Nisaea sediminum: one gene and its partner. The protein of the gene in region 1 interacts with the protein of each later gene in a pairwise test. Links are inferred from orthologs where the notes say so. Each region holds a gene or a part of one and is shown on either strand. Other genes may lie near its edges.

Region 1 (10,012 bases):
CCGGCGACGGCGTCGACCAGGACGACATGATCTCGTTCCTCGGACTGCACAATGCGGGGATCGAACTCGGGACGGGCATCGGTAATGCGCCGACCGGGATCCGCGCGGACAATCTGGTGCCGCAGGGAACGCGCCTTCGCTATGTCTCCTGTCCGTTCGCGCCGTTCCTCGATTCCGGAGAGCAGACGCCATGCAACGGCAAATGACCGGCATGCTCCGCGTCTTGCTTGCCGGCGGCTTGCTGGCGGCGGTTGGCGGCTATACGGCCGATCTTTCGGCACAGGGGATCGAGCGCCAGCGGCCGGGCGGGACGCCGCCCTCCGAAGTCGAACAGCGCGCGCCGCTCTCTTCCGCCATCAAGCAGCGTGTCGCCCCCCCGGGCCGGAAGGATCCCTCCAACATCGCGCCGATCCCCGATCGCTGGCGGCTGATCGAAGCGGTCGGCGTCACGGAATCGATCGCAGATCCCTACAACCGGAATCCGATCAAGGGCGATCGTCCTCTGTTCGGCACCAAGGACTGGTTCGTCAATATCGCCGCGATCTCCGACACGGTTGCCGAACCGCGGAGCGTGCCGACGCCGATCGGCGTGCAATCGTCCGACAATGCCGGGAACTACGATCTCTTCGGTGAGGCGGGCCAGTTCGTCTTCAACCAGAATTTCATCGTCAGCGCGTCGCTCATCAAGGGCGACACGGCCTACAAGCCGCCGGATCTGGAATTCCGCCTGACGCCGGTCATCAACTACAATTACGCGGACGTGCAGGAGCGCCGGGTGCTCTATGCCGATCCGCGGCAGGGGACCGAGCGCACCGACACTCATTTCGCGCTGCAGGAAGCCTTCGTCGACTATCACATCCGGAACGTCTCGGACCGCTACGACTTCGACTCCATCCGCGTCGGCATCCAGCCTTTCTCAAGCGACTTCCGCGGCTTCCTGTTCCAGGACAACCAGCTCGGCGTCCGGCTCTTCGGTGACCGGGACAATAATATCTATCAGTACAATCTCGCCTGGTTCCGGCGGCTGGAAAAGGACACCAACAGCGGTCTCAACGATGTCGACCGCAAGCTGCGCGAGGACGATGTCTTTATCGCCAATCTCTACTGGCAGGATTTCCCGGCGCTCGGCTACCAGAGTCAGATCACCGGCATCTACAACCGGAATCGCGAAGGCGACGACTTCTTCTTCGACAACAACAATTTCATCCAGCGCCCGACCTCCTTCGGGGCCGAGCGCGGGCGGAACTACGATGTCGGCTATGTCGGCTATAACGGTGACGGGCATTTCGGCCGCCTGAACCTGACGACCTCGGTCTATTACGCCTTCGGCTCCAACCGGAACAGCCAGTTCACCAACGAGGCGACCGACATCAGCGCTTTCTTCGCGGCGGCCGAACCCTCGATCGATTTCGACTGGGTCCGGCTGCGCGGCTCGCTGGTCTATGCCTCGGGCGACGACGATCCGTTCGACGGCACGCAGAGAGGCTTCGATGCCATCTTCGAGAACCCGCAGATCGCCGGCTCCGACACCAATTACTGGATCCGGCAGGGCATTCCCCTGATCGGCGGTGGCGGCGTCGTGCTTTCCAATCGCAACGCCATGCTTCCCTCGCTGCGCGGCTCGAAGGAACACGGCCAGTCGAATTTCGACAATCCGGGCTTCCGCCTGGTCGGTGCCGGTGCGGATTTCGACATCCTTCCGGAGCTCCGGCTCTCGACGAACCTCAATTACATGCAGTTCGACGACACCGCCGTGCTCGAGGTGGCGCGCAACCAGCAGGACATCTCGCGCGATATCGGCTGGGACCTGTCCGCCGCACTGATCTACAGACCCTTCTTCTCCCAGAACATTGTGATGCGGCTTTCCGCCGCCGCGTTGTTTGCGGGCGACGGGATGAAGGATCTCTACGGCGAGCAGAACCGGGACGACGACGTCTATTACACGGTTCTCGCGAACCTGATCTTGACCTACTGACGGGAGCGGTCATGCGGCGCGGCACCCCATTCACCCTGGCCTTGCTTTTCACGTTCCTTGCGCTTGCGCCGGACGCGGGGATGGCGGCCACGGGGGAGAAGCCGCGCGATATCCACTACACGCAAACACCACCTGCGCCGAAATGGCAGCCGCAGCAGGCGATCGACGCGAAGAGTGCCGGTTGCATGAGCTGCCATACCGAAACGGACGAGCCGAGCATGCACCGCAGCGGCGGCGTGCCGCTCGGCTGCACGGATTGCCATGGCGGCGATGCGACGGTGAAGAAGCCGGACGAGGGCGCGCCCTCGCAAACGGCTTACCGTTCCGCGCTCGACAAGGCACATGTCCAGCCTCTCTATCCGGAGAGCTGGCAGTATCCGGCCAGCGCCAATCCGGAGCGGTCCTATACGCTGCTGAACCGGGAGAGCCCGGAATTCATCCGTTTCGTCAATCCGAGCGACTACCGGGTCGTGGACGAGTCCTGCGGCGCCTGCCATGCGCGGGAGATCCGTGCCGCCAGGAACAGCCTGATGGCGACCGGTGCCATGCTCTGGGGCGGGGCCGCCTATAACAACGGCATTCTGCCCTACAAGAACTACCTGCTCGGCGAGGCCTATACGCGCGATGGCCAGCCGGCGGCGCTGACCAATCCGGTGCCGCCGACCGACGGGATGAAGGCCGCCGGCGTGCTGGAAAAGCTGGTGCCGATGCCGGCCTGGGAGGTGATCCCGCCGGGCGACATCTTCCGGGTCTTCGAACGCGGCGGACGGAATATAGTCAACCTGTTCCCGGAAATCGGCCTGCCGAACGCGCTCGGTCAACTGCAGCGCCTGGAAGAGCCCGGCCGCCCGGATCTCAAACAGTCGAACCGAGGTCCCGGTACCGGTCTGCGCATCTCGGTGCCGGTGATCAACATCCACAAGACCCGCCTCAACGATCCTTTCACCTGGTTCCTCGGCACCAACGACCAGCCGGGCGATTTCCGCTCCTCCGGCTGCGCCTCCTGCCACGTGGTCTATGCGAACGACCGCGACCCGCGCCATTCCGGGCCCTATTCGGCGCTGGGGCATATGGGGGTGACGGACAGCAAGGACCCGACGATCCCGCGCAACGAGCCGGGTCACCCGCTGCGCCACGAGTTCACCAGCGCGATCCCGACCAGCCAGTGCATGGTCTGCCACATGCATCAGCCGAACGTCTTCGTGAACTCCTTCCTCGGCTACACCATGTGGGACTACGAGTCCGACGCGCCGCACATGTGGCCGAAGGAGCAGAAATATCCGAGCAACGCGGAGATGCACGCGATCCTCGAGCGCAACCCGGAGGAGGCGGCGATCCGCGGTCTCTGGGGCGACCGGGCCTTCCTCGCCAAGGTCTCGGAGATGAACCCGAAACTGAACAACACCCAGTTCGCCGACTATCATGGTCACGGCTGGAACTTCCGCGCGATCTTCAAGAAGGACGAAGCCGGCAATCTGCTCGACAAGGACGGCAACGTGGTCTCGCCGGACGATCCGGACAAATTCAAGAAGGCCGTGCACATGTCCTCGATCCATCTCGATGTCGGCATGCATTGCGTCGACTGCCACTTCGAGCAGGACGCGCACGGCAATGGACATCTTTATGGCGAGGTCGCCAACGCCATCGAGATCACTTGCCAGGACTGCCACGGCACGGCGGACGAATATCCGACCCTGTTGACCTCTGGGCCGGCGGCGCCCGAGGGCGGCACGGACATCTCGCTGACCCGCAATTCCGACGGCACGCGCCGCTTCGAATGGCGCGGCAAGACGCTGGTTCAGCGCTCGGCTCTCTGGCCGGGGCTGGAATGGGAAGTCAGCCTGGTGAAGAATACGGTCGACCCCGCGAGTGCCGACTACAATGCCAAGGCCGCCCGAGCGAAGCTGATGAAGGGCGATCCGGACGACATGTCCTGGGGCCCTGGCGTGCCGAAGGAGGCGCGGGCGCACAAGGACGACGAGATGGAGTGCTTCACCTGCCATCTCTCCTGGACCACGAGCTGCGCCGGCTGCCACCTGCCGATCCAGGCCAACTGGAAGACCGAACGTCATCACTACGAAGGCGGCGAGACCCGCAACTACGCGACCTACAATCCGCAGGTCGTGCGCGACCAGATGTTCCAGCTCGGGCGGCACTCGACGGCGAAAGGCAATACCATCGCTCCGGTGCGTTCCTCCTCGGCACTGATCCTCTCCTCGACCAACATCAACCGCGAGCGGATCTACATCCAGCAGCCGCCGATCGCGGCCTCCGGCTATTCGAGCCAGGCCTTCGCGCCGCATTTCCCGCACACGGTGCGCAAGGAGGAGACCAAGACCTGCTCCGATTGCCATCTCTCGGAGAAGAACGACAACAACGCCCGCATGGCTCAGCTTCTGCTGCTCGGCACCAACTTCGTGAATTTCGTCGGCTATAACGCCTGGGTCGGCGGCGATGGCGGGGTCGAGGCGGTGCGGGTCACCGAATGGGACGAGCCGCAGGCGGTGATCGGCTCCTACCTGCAGCGCTACGCCTATCCGGACTGGTATGAGGATCACCAGCAGGCGGGGCGTGAGCTCAAAGAGAGCTACGCGCATGACGGGCCGGGCGCTGCCAACTGCCTGCAGCTCCGGGGCGAGTATCTCTATACCGCCGAGGGGCCGGGCGGATTCCACGTCTATGACGTCGCCTCGATCGCCAACAAGGGCTTCAGCCAGCGCATCATCACCGCGCCGTTTTCGGAGCTCGGCCACGACACCCAGGTGGAAACGGCGAACGCAACCTGCATGGCGCTGCCGAGCACCCAGCCGATCCAGCCCCTGCGCAACCAGGGTGAGTTGATGCGGGTGGCGAACCAGGAACAGCCGTTCCACCCGATCTATAATTACGCGCTGGTCACGGATTCCGAGGAAGGTCTCATCCTCGTCGACATCAACACCATGGCCGATGGCGAGCCGCGCAACAATTTCCTCGACCGGGCGGTGACCTGGAACGGTGACGGCGTGCTCGACGGCGCCCGCCACATCACCGTCGCCGGGCATTTCGTCTATGTGACCACGCCGAAGAGCCTGGTCGTGCTCGATCTCGACGATCCGCTGGCACCGAAGCTTGTGAAGCAGATTCCGATGGACGATCCGCGCGCGACCGCGGTGCAGTTCCGCTACCTCTTCGTCAGTGACGCCGAGGGCGTGAAGGTCTTCGACGTCACCGACCCACGCGGGATCCGCAAGGTTCCGGGGGCGATCGTGCCGCTCGCGGATGCGCGGCGTATCTATGTCGCGCGGACCTATGCCTACGTGGCGAACGGTCGCGACGGGCTGGCAATCCTCAATGTGAAAAACCCGGCGATGCCGGTCCTGCACCAGATGTTCAACGCAGACGGCGCGATCTCGGACGCCCGGGATGTCATCGTCGGCTCCACCAATGCGTCGCTCTTCGCCTATGTCGCGGACGGCGTGAACGGTCTGAAGGTGATCCAGCTGACCGCGCCGGACACGCAACCGCGCTTCTACGGCTTTAGCCCGGAGCCGAAACCGGAGCTGATTGCCTGGAAGAAGACGTCCTATCCCGCCCTGGCGCTCTCCAAGGGGCTAGATCGGGACCGGGGCGTGGACGAAACCGGGGGACAGATCGCGATCTTCGGGCGTCTCGGTTCGCGTCCGTTCACGCTGGAAGAGATGCGGCATTTCTATCTGAACGATTCCGGCGCGCCCTACTTCGTCAGTGACGAGATCCGGCAAGAGGATTTCGTCGCCGTCGGCGACGGGCGGCAGGCAAAGGCCAATTGACCCGCGTCTTGGCCGGATCTGCCGCGATGGCGTATGATCCGGAACATGTCAGACATCTCACCCATTCCGGAGACGGGCGATGAGCCGGACCGGCGATGAACGGCGATCCCGCAGACTGGCGCGCATGCGGGCTCGTGCGCTCGGTGGAGAACGCCGGAGCGACCGGCTGTTGCGGGAAATTGTCGACGAGGCCGAGGAGGAGATCGAATCGGCCGAACGCGGGCTCGTGGGGAGCATCTCCCGCAAACTCGGCGCGAAAGGCCGGTTTCTTGCGATCGCCACCCTGATCGGTGCGACGATCACGGTGGCCTCGATCTATTACGAGCGACGTGTCATCGAAACCGCGGTCCGGGCCGATTGGCAGGATCCGGTCCTGGTCTCGGAAGGCCGTGCGCTCTACCGGGACAATTGTGCATTCTGCCATGGCGATGCCCTCGAGGGGCAATCCGGTTGGGATGGCGACTATCCGCGTGGCCACAGGCCCGGGCTCCCACTGGACGGCACGGCGCCGATCTGGCGGCTGAGCGACGACGATATTTTCGACGTTATCAAGTATGGCGGCCAGCCGTTCTCGCCGCGCAGCTACAAGAACGATATGCCCGGATTTGAAATGCAGATACCGGATGCCGGGATCTGGGCCCTCGTCGCCTTCATCAAGAGCCGCTGGTCGGAGGAAACGCGGCAACAGCAGGAGGAAGAAGTAGCGCAGCGGCGCCCGGCCGGATAAAGCGGGTCAGGCGAGGCCGGCGGCCTTGAGACGCTGTTCGAGGTTCTTGAGCATCGCTTTCTTTTTCTGCGCGTCGCTGCTGTCCGCGAGATAACTTTCCAGAAAATCCGGCTTCTTCATGAAATCGTGCGCCGCCTTGCGGGCGATCTTCACATTGCCGGAGCCGACAACGGTCCCCTCGGCCAGCAGATCGATCACCTTGAGCGCCTTCGCCGCGGTCGTGGCGGAGCGGGCTTCGAGCTTCTTGTAAAAGTCGGATTGCTCAAGGATCGAGGCCTGCAGTTCCTCGACGATGTTACAGATCCGGTCCTCGATGCGCGGCGGGAATTTGTTCGCCCTGGCTTGCTTGAACACCTTGGCGAGGAGCGCGAGCTTGTCCTCGAGCCCGCCTTCGCTGTTCCGGACCGCGCGCTCGAAGTCCGGCTGGCCCATGACAGAGGTCACGTATCTCGAGAGATAATCCAACCCTTTCTCGCTGATCGCACCTTTGCGCAATTGCAGGGCCATCAGGATTTTGTCCGGGACTTCGATCCGTCCGCCGACGACGAGGTCGATGGTCTCGTCGCTCAACAGGGAGGCTTCACGTTTCTCGAGCGCCGAGCGGCATTCGTCCCCTCCGAGGAACCCGTTCGGTGTATTCATCTTGTTGTAGATGCTCCGCACCTGCTCGAGCTCGGCGCCGAGATTCCCGTTCGTCAGCTTGCCGCTCGATTCCAGCGCCCGGACCAGAAGCCGCAGGATGACGTCACGGGTCTCGGGGATGTAGCCGGACTTCGCCAGCGTGTAGAACTTCTTTGCGTTCGCCGGCTTGTCCGGCGCCTGGAACGGTTCGATCTCGCCGCGATGAAGCGCCATCAGACGTTCGACCTCTTCGCCGGTCGAGCGCATTTCGCCGAAGATGTTCTTCGCAGCATCCGGCGCGCGCAGGATCTCGGCGATGAAGGGGTCGAAATGCCCGAATGCCTCGATCCCGGTGATGGTGTGGCCGAGGTCGTACAGCGTTTCGAATTTCTTCACCCAATCATTCACGCCGTTCAATGTTTCCGTCAGCACGGCGCGAACCCTGAAAGCATGCTCCGCCGGCTTCTCGCCGCTACGGGCGGTCATCAGGTCCGGGAGGTTTCCCTTGTCCAGTTTTGCCGGCGGTTCCTTCTCCAGTTTCTGGAGGCAATCCTTGTGCAGACTGTCGGTCAATTCATAGAGTCGGCGGACCCGTTCGCTAACGGGCATCTGGGTCCCCTTCACCTGCGCGATGGCGGTCTTCTGCACCGCCTGCATCAGGGTCTGGCCGGCATCGCTGAAGGCGCGCTGGTGGCGCGTTGAATGCAGCAGCTCGGTCGGGGTCAGGCGGACGGACTGAAGGTAGCGGCCCGCAGCGCGGCCGATGGCATCGCGGGATTTACGCGAATAGAAGTCCGGCACATCCTCGCAGATCGCGTCCTTGAAGCTTTGTGCCTCGGCTTTTTGCTGATCTGTCATAATTTTTATAGGTGTTACCTGAAAGAAACTTGCCGATTGCTAGGGAATTCGCGTGGTTTACCTTCGAATTAGACCACGAATAACCCGCGTGTTCTATAATACGCAACCCAATATGCGTGTGACATAAGCCACGCGGTCGTCGGGATGTTACCCTTGCTTCTGCCGGGCCGCTTCATAAAGCGTGGCGGCGGTTGCCGCGGAAACATTGAGGGTCGCGACCGGGCCCGCTGTCGGCAGCCGCACCAGCAAGTCGCAATGTTCCCGCGTCAGACGCCTGAGGCCGCTGCCTTCCGCACCCATGACGATCGCGATCCGTCCCTTGAGGTCGACTTCGTCGATCCGTTTTTCTGCGTCCCCGTCGAGCCCGACGCACCAGAAACCGCCCTCCTGAAGCATCTCCATCGAGCGGCTGAGATTGGTGACGTAGACCAGATCGATCGCATCGAGGGCGCCGGACGCGGATTTCGCCAGCACCCCGGTCGTCGGTGCCGCATTCCTGTCGGTGGCGATGACGGCCCGGGCGCCGAAGGCCGCCGCCGAGCGCAGGACCGCCCCGACATTGTGCGGATCGGTGACCTGATCGAGCAGAACGAGAAGGCATTGTTCGTCCGCATTCTTTACAACATCTTCGATCGCGACCTCCGGAAGTGGCCTGACCTCGGCAATGATGCCCTGGTGAACGGCTCCTTCGCCCGCGAGGGCGTCGAGTGTGTCCTTGTCCCTGATCAGCGGCTGCGGAAGTGTCTCGCGCCGCTGTTCGGGAAGAGCGGCGAGGCGTGCCGCGAGGTCCGCCTCGCTCCGCATTGTACAGAGCAGGGCCTTGATGTGCCGTTTATCGTTCGCAAGCGCCATCGAGACCGCGTGCCAGCCCCAGAGCAGGTCCTTGCCCGAGGCCGCGGGGCCTGATTGCGGTTTGCCGCGAGCGCGCCCTTGCGAAGGTTTGCGGGATCGGAATTTGCTCATGAGGCCCACCTGGTCGTAAGATCGCTCCGGCCCGTCGCGGGCAGAGCGCCGTTTCGCGGAATGAATGCCGCGTGACCGCTTTTGCCATGTTTTTTGACGTTGACAAACAGAGACTATTTCTCATATTTCGCACTCCCTTCAAACGCGGGGACCGAAACAGTCACGAAAGTGGCCGACGGAATTCGCGTTCGGGAATCGGGTGGGGTGCCCGAGCGGCTAAAGGGGACGGGCTGTAAACCCGTTGGCTATGCCTACGTTGGTTCGAATCCAACCCCCACCACCATTCCACTTGCCGTGCTGGCGTTCGGCCGGAAAGTGGGAGACAAGAGTATAGTGCTTGGCCGGTGTTCGGGACGGAAGTCGCGGGCACCGCCGCGGTGTGCGGTAGGCTGGGCGGGTGTAGCTCAATGGTAGAGCAGCAGCCTTCCAAGCTGAATACGTGGGTTCGATTCCCATCACCCGCTCCACCGCACCCCGCCGCGGCAGGCTGAGCAGAGGGATCAATTCGGGTCATGCACGGTGCGGAGCGCCAGCGTGGCCGTCAAATCAAGCAGGAACACGTGCGCGATGGCGAAGGAAAAGTTTCAGCGGAATAAGCCGCACTGCAACATTGGCACGATCGGCCACGTCGACCACGGCAAGACGTCGCTGACGGCCGCGATCACGAAGGTGCTGGCTGAGACGGGTGGTGCGTCTTTTACGGCGTACGACCAGATCGACAAGGCGCCTGAAGAGCGTGCACGCGGGATCACGATTTCGACGGCGCACGTCGAGTACGAGACGGCGAACCGTCACTATGCGCATGTCGACTGCCCTGGTCACGCTGACTACGTGAAGAACATGATCACGGGTGCGGCTCAGATGGACGGCGCGATCCTGGTCGTGTCCGCTGCCGACGGCCCGATGCCGCAGACCCGCGAGCACATCCTCCTGGCGCGCCAGGTCGGCGTTCCGGCTCTGGTGGTGTTCCTGAACAAGGTCGACCAGGTGGATGACGAAGAGCTTCTTGAGCTGGTCGAGCTCGAAGTTCGCGAGCTTCTGTCCTCCTACGACTTCCCGGGCGACGATATTCCGATCGTG
Region 2 (5,764 bases), on another replicon or contig:
CAGCGCCACTTCGACGAAAATCAGCGGCTCGTCCGGCATCGCCGGGTGGAAATAGGCGAAACACCGCCGGTCGGAATCCAAGCGGTTCTTCAGGTCGTCCCAGGAGCGGATCTCGTGCACGGCCTCGTAGGCGATCAGCTTTTCAAGGATCGCCGCCGGGCTTTCCCACGTGATCTGCTTCAGCTCGAGCAGCCCGACATCGAACCAGGCCGAGAGCATGTCCTGAAGATCGTCCGAAAGCGCCCTGATCGCGGGCTCGCTGCGCGCATGTTCCAGCATGACGACGCGCATATCGACGAGGAACTTCACGCCTTCCGGAAGCGTGGTGAAGCGCTTCAACAGGCGGCGCCAGCGCGGTTCCAGCGTCCGGCGGAGCTTCGCTTCGGCCTTTCGGCGCGCATCATCGTCCTTTGCCGAGCGGACCGCGTCCATCGCCTGGTCGACCGCCTCGCGGTCGACACTGTAATTCTCTGCCAGAAGCTTCAGGAAACGGAGTTGTCCCGTGGGATCGAGGGCGAGATAGGTCCGTCCGAGACCCGCGGCGCGCGCCCGCGCGGAAACCTCGTCCGAACGGACCGTAAGGCAATCCTCCATCTGCTGGTGGACGCGCTCAAGATCCTCCTCGGGGAGTTCCGGGCGCGGCAGCCCGGTGATCATGTAACGGGTAGAATCAGACAATCCCGACCACGCCTGGCGCAGGTTGGAGAGGGTCCGGTCGATAAAGCTGGTCGGTTGATCGTTTGGCATGACTTAAAGATGGCCCAGCTCTGCAATGCCTTCAATGATCTCTTGATGACTCCTTGGTGTCATCTCGTCGCAGAAAGGAGTGAAGCCAGGATCGAGGGGAACTTTTCCGGCAGATCCTCAGCGATCAGGCCGGGCCCGAAACGCTCCGCTGCGGCACCGTTGATCCAGACCGCCGCAGCAGCCGCCTCGAACGGTGGCATGCCCTGGGCCAGCAATCCGAGAATCGTGCCGGCAAGAACGTCGCCCGTGCCTCCCGTCGCAAGCCAGGGCGGCGCGTTTCCGTTGATCGCGCCCCGCCCGTCGGGAGCAGCGATCACCGTATCCGGTCCCTTGAGCACGAGCACGGCACCCGTATGCAGCGCCGCAGCCCTTGCTCTTTCGAGCTTGCTGCCTTCCAGCGCCGGGAAGAGACGCCGGAATTCACCTTCATGCGGCGTCAGCACGACCGGCCCCTTGATCAGAAGGGCCAGCCCTGCCGCGTTCTCCGACCAGACAGTCAAAGCGTCGGCGTCGAGGACGACCGCCTTTCCCGCTCTCAGCGCGGCGGCGGAAAACGCCCGCGTCCGTCCTGTCACGCCATGCCCGGGTCCGACCAAAACGGCATTCTTCCGTGGGTCAGAGAGCATCGCCTCGAATTCCGGCAGCCCCTCGGCAGACAGCACAATGGCACCGGGGGCATCCGCGGCGAAAAGACCGCACTGCTCCGGCTCGGCGACGACACTCAGCAGCCCCGCTCCAACCCTTCGGGCCGCGCGCGCCGCGAGGCGCCCTGCCCCGGTCATCGGCCCGCCGCTGACGACGGCATGGCCGCGGGTGTATTTGTGGCTGTCGGCATCTGGCATCGGGAACCGGCCCTGCCAGAGTGACGGGGCGTTCTCGACGCATTTCGGCGCGATCGCCGTCAGCACCTGCGGCGCGATCCCGATATCGGTCACCAGAAGCTCCCTCGAGAGCGACCGGCCCGGCTGAAGAAGATGGCCCGGCTTCTTTCGGAAAAACGTCACCGTCAGGGCGGCGGGCACGGCGATGCCTCTGACCGCGCCGGTATCGCCGTCTACGCCGCTCGGCATGTCGACGGCGACAGACGCAAGCTTTCCGGCAGCGACGCGGTCCCTCGCTGCTGTCAAAAAGCGCAGGGCGACACCTTCGATATCGCGCGCAAGTCCGGCGCCGAAAAGAGCGTCCACAAGCAGTTCGGCTTTTTCGAGAAGAGAGATTTCGAGATCCGCCACGGCGCCGTCCCAGGCGGCGCCCGCCTGGGCGGCGTCGCCCTTGAGGTCCGCCGGCCGACCGAGCTGAGCGAGATCGACCTCCCAGCCCGCCGCGCGCAGCAATCGCGCGACGACGAAACCGTCGCCGCCGTTATTTCCCGGGCCGCAGGCGACCAGAGTCCGCCGGGGCGAAAACCGGGCCATGATTGCATCCGCAACGGACTTGCCGGCCGCCTCCATCAGATCGATGCCGGGTACCCCGCCCTCGATCGTTCCCCGGTCCGCCTCTGCCATTTCAGAGACGGTGAGCAGCGCCAGCTCGTCCACGTCAGCTCTCCCCATCCAGTCCCGGCCCGGCAATTCGCCGCAGCCGCAAACTCTTGTCATCACCGAAGGATATGTCGAGAGTTCGCCCCTTGGAATGCGCTTATCCGCCTCAACCGCGACCGGCACCGGACCTGTAGATGTTTATTCTGACAAGATTTCTCTGGCTCACCCTCGGCCTGCTCGGTCTTTCGGCGGTAGCGCTCGGGGCCTACGGGGCGCATGCAGCGGGTTTCGATCAGGTCGCCCATGACCGCTTCGAGGCCGCCCTGCTCTATCACCTGGTCCATCTCGCGGGTCTGGCGGCGTCACTGCTGCTCGCCGGGTGTGCACCAGCACGGCTGCCGCTCGGCGCCGCTGTGCTTTTCATTGCCGGAACCGCGTTCTTTTCCGGATCGCTCTATGCAAGCGCCTTCAGCGGCGGCGCAACGACGACTGCGCTCGCACCGTTCGGAGGCGCCTGCTTCATGGCCGGATGGCTCGCCCTCGGCATTGCCGGCGCGCGTTCTGTCGGAAAATGATCCTGAGGAGAAAATGGGGCGAGTGATGGGTCTTGAACCCACGACCTCCAGATCCACAATCTGGCGCTCTAACCAGCTGAGCTACACCCGCCACATGTTCGCTCGCGTCACCGCGAGGGCCGATTACCTACTGTAACACGGTTGGCCCGTCAACCGATTTACCGAGCGATTTGACCTCTATTTTCTAGCCGCCGAAATGGGCCGCGAGCCGTGCGACCGCGTCGTCCAGAATGACGTCCTTCTTGGCGAAACAGAAACGAATGAAGTTCTTCGGCGCTTCACCGTGGAAGAAGGCGCTGACCGGCACGGCCGTCACCCCCGCCTCGGTGGTGATGTGGCGGCAGAAGGCGACATCGTCGCCGTCGAAGCCGAGCCCAGAAATGTCGACGAACTGGAAGTAAGTGCCTTCGCATTCAACGCAGTCGATGCCGCTGATCTTGCTGAGGCCTTCCGCGAGCCGGTCCCTCTTCGCCTGCATGGAGTCGCGCAACCCGTTAAAATAACTGTCATCCTGTTCGAGCCCGAAGGCGACAGCGCGCTGCAGGTTAGGCGCGGTGGTGAAGACGAGGAACTGATGCGCCTTGGCTATCGGCTGCAACAGTTCCGCCGGCGCGGTCAGGTAGCCGACCTTCCAGCCCGTCAGCGAGAAGGTCTTGCCGGCCGAGCCAATCCGCACGGTACGCTCGCGCATGCCCGGAAGCGCCATCAGCGGATGGTGGCGGCGGCCGTCAAAGGCCATGTGCTCGTAGACCTCGTCACAGACCGCGTAGCAATCATGCGCGATCACGGTCTCGGCGATCGCTTTCAACTCTTCCCCGGTGAAGACCTTCGAGGCCGGGTTCATCGGCGAGTTCAGCACCAGCAGCTTGGTTTTCTCGCTGAACGCCGCCTTCAACGCGGCGACATCGAGTTTCCATTCCGGAGGACGCAGGGTGACGACGCGCGGAATACCGCCCGCACGGCGGATAATCGGCAGATAGCAGTCATAGGTCGGCTCGATCAGCACGACCTCGTCGCCGGGCTCGATCAGGCCGAAGAAACAGGCCGCGAGACCTTCTGTCGCACCCGTGCTGACCATGACTTCCGTCTGCCAGTCCACATCCAGCCCGTAGAACCGCTTGTTATGCTTGGCGACGGCCTGACGGAGCTCGGGAACACCGAGCATCGGCGGATACTGGTTCGGGCGGTCGAAGAGGAAGTCGGAGGCCTTCTTCAGCACCGGATCCGGGCCGAGATCGTCCGGAAAACCCTGCCCCAGGTTGATCGATCCGTGCTCGATCGCCAACCGCGACATGACCTCGAATACGGTGGTTCCGTAAGAGGAAAGCAGACTGTTGGCAGGCTTCATCGGGGTCACTCCGGCAAGGGCCCAGGCAAAAGAGAGCGATGGCGATTAGCCCAAGGCCAAGCCCTTGGCAAGGTTTCCCGCTTCCACGCGGCGAAACGGCAGATTGTGAGTGTCCGGACTCGCCGTTATAAGGTCGCCGGAGAAAACAATAATTCGCCGATAAATTCGGAAGGAACAGGGATATGACGAAGCTGGCGGAACGGCTCAACCATCTCGGGACGGAAACGGCCTTCTCAGTGCTGGCGCGCGCCAACCAGCTCGCGGCTGAGGGCAAGAGCATCATCAATCTCGGCATCGGCCAGCCCGATTTCCGGACGCCCGACAATATCGTCGAGGCCGCGGTCAAGGCGCTGCATGACGGTCATCACGGCTATACCCCAGCCAACGGTATCCCGGCCCTGCGGGAAGCGGTCGCCGCCAATCTCGAGCGGCGGCACGGCGTCGCGGTCGATCCGGGGCGCGTGCTGGTGGTTCCCGGCGGCAAGGTCACCATGTTCCTCGCGATGATGATCTTCGGCGAGGAAGGCGCGGAAATCATGTTCCCGGATCCCGGCTTCCCGATCTACAAGTCGGCGATCGAATTCTCCGGCGCGAAGGCGGTCTCGATCCCGCTGCGCGAAGAGAACGGCTTCGCATTCTCCGCCGAAGAAGTGCTCGCCGGGATCACCAGCCGGACCCGGCTGATCATCGTCAACAGCCCGGCCAACCCGACCGGCGGCGTCGTCCCGCGGGAAGAGTTCGACAAACTGGTCGCCGGCCTGCAGGCCTGGCCCGACGTCGCGATCATGAGCGACGAGATCTACAGCGAGATGCTCTACGACGACCGCGAGCATGTCAGCCTCCTGCAATATCCCGAGATCGCAGACCGTCTGATCCTGCTCGACGGCTGGTCAAAGACCTATGCCATGACCGGGTGGCGGCTCGGCTACAGCGTCTGGCCGAAGGACGTCTTCCCCCACGCCGAGAAGCTCTGCGTAAACATTCACTCCTGCGTCAACGCGGCCGCTCAATATGCCGGCCTTGAGGCCCTCACCGGCCCGCAGGACCCGGTCGGAGAGATGCTCAAGGCGTTCGACGAGCGGCGCAAGGTCATCGTCCGCGAACTGAACCAGGTGCCGGGTTTCCGTTGCATCGAGCCGGGCGGCGCTTTCTATGCATTCCCGAACATCGAAGGCACCGGCATGAAGGCGCAGGCGCTGCAGGAGAAGCTGCTCGAGCAGGCTGGCGTCGCCGTCATCGCAGGCACCAGCTTCGGCGGCCACGGCGAGGGCTATCTGCGCTTCTCCTACGCGAATTCGACGGAGAATATCATCGAAGCGATCAAGCGCATCAAAGCCTGCCTCGCCTGACCTGCGCCTGAGGGACCCTGGAATGGACGCAGCTGGCGACATCTTGCTCACGTTTGTCGGCTGCGGCGACGCGTTCGGCAGTGGCGGGTGTTTCAATACCTGCTTTCATGTCGAAACACCCAAGACCCGGTTTCTGATCGATTGCGGGGCGAGTTCGTTGATCGCGATGAAAGCACTCGGGATCGACCGCAACCGGATCCAGACGATCCTGATCACCCATTTCCACGGCGATCATTTCGGCGGCATCCCCTTCTTCATGCTGGA

What was found.
Region 2: the proteins of rlmB (region 1) and IG122_RS03305 interact in binary tests that used the Escherichia coli proteins (3 or more experiments, as listed by UniProt). The link is inferred for Nisaea sediminum from one-to-one orthologs.

What each region holds. Positions count from the first base shown.
Region 1 is NZ_JACZCQ010000010.1:286,914-296,925, forward strand. Bases 7,025-9,957 are described here. They hold rlmB (23S rRNA (guanosine(2251)-2'-O)-methyltransferase RlmB), read right to left. Parts: upstream 8,933-9,957; coding sequence 8,117-8,932; downstream 7,025-8,116. Other genes in these bases: IG122_RS20215 (hypothetical protein), read right to left, coding at 7,025-7,969. In the rest of the region: IG122_RS20195 (heme-binding protein), read left to right, coding at 1-206; IG122_RS20200 (hypothetical protein), read left to right, coding at 191-1,975; IG122_RS20205 (LVIVD repeat-containing protein), read left to right, coding at 1,987-5,763; IG122_RS20210 (c-type cytochrome), read left to right, coding at 5,843-6,490; more of IG122_RS20215, read right to left, coding at 6,497-7,024. UniProt on the Escherichia coli protein: Specifically methylates the ribose of guanosine 2251 in 23S rRNA.
Region 2 is NZ_JACZCQ010000001.1:694,543-700,306, reverse strand. What follows is about bases 47-3,006. They hold IG122_RS03305 (NAD(P)H-hydrate dehydratase), read right to left. Parts: upstream 2,286-3,006; coding sequence 807-2,285; downstream 47-806. Other genes in these bases: IG122_RS03290 (aminotransferase), read right to left, coding at 2,988-3,006; IG122_RS03300 (DUF423 domain-containing protein), read left to right, coding at 2,423-2,803; IG122_RS03310 (malonyl-CoA decarboxylase), read right to left, coding at 47-747. In the rest of the region: more of IG122_RS03310, read right to left, coding at 1-46; more of IG122_RS03290, read right to left, coding at 3,007-4,151; IG122_RS03285 (pyridoxal phosphate-dependent aminotransferase), read left to right, coding at 4,334-5,500; IG122_RS03280 (MBL fold metallo-hydrolase), read left to right, coding at 5,523-5,764. UniProt on the Escherichia coli protein: Bifunctional enzyme that catalyzes the epimerization of the S- and R-forms of NAD(P)HX and the dehydration of the S-form of NAD(P)HX at the expense of ADP, which is converted to AMP.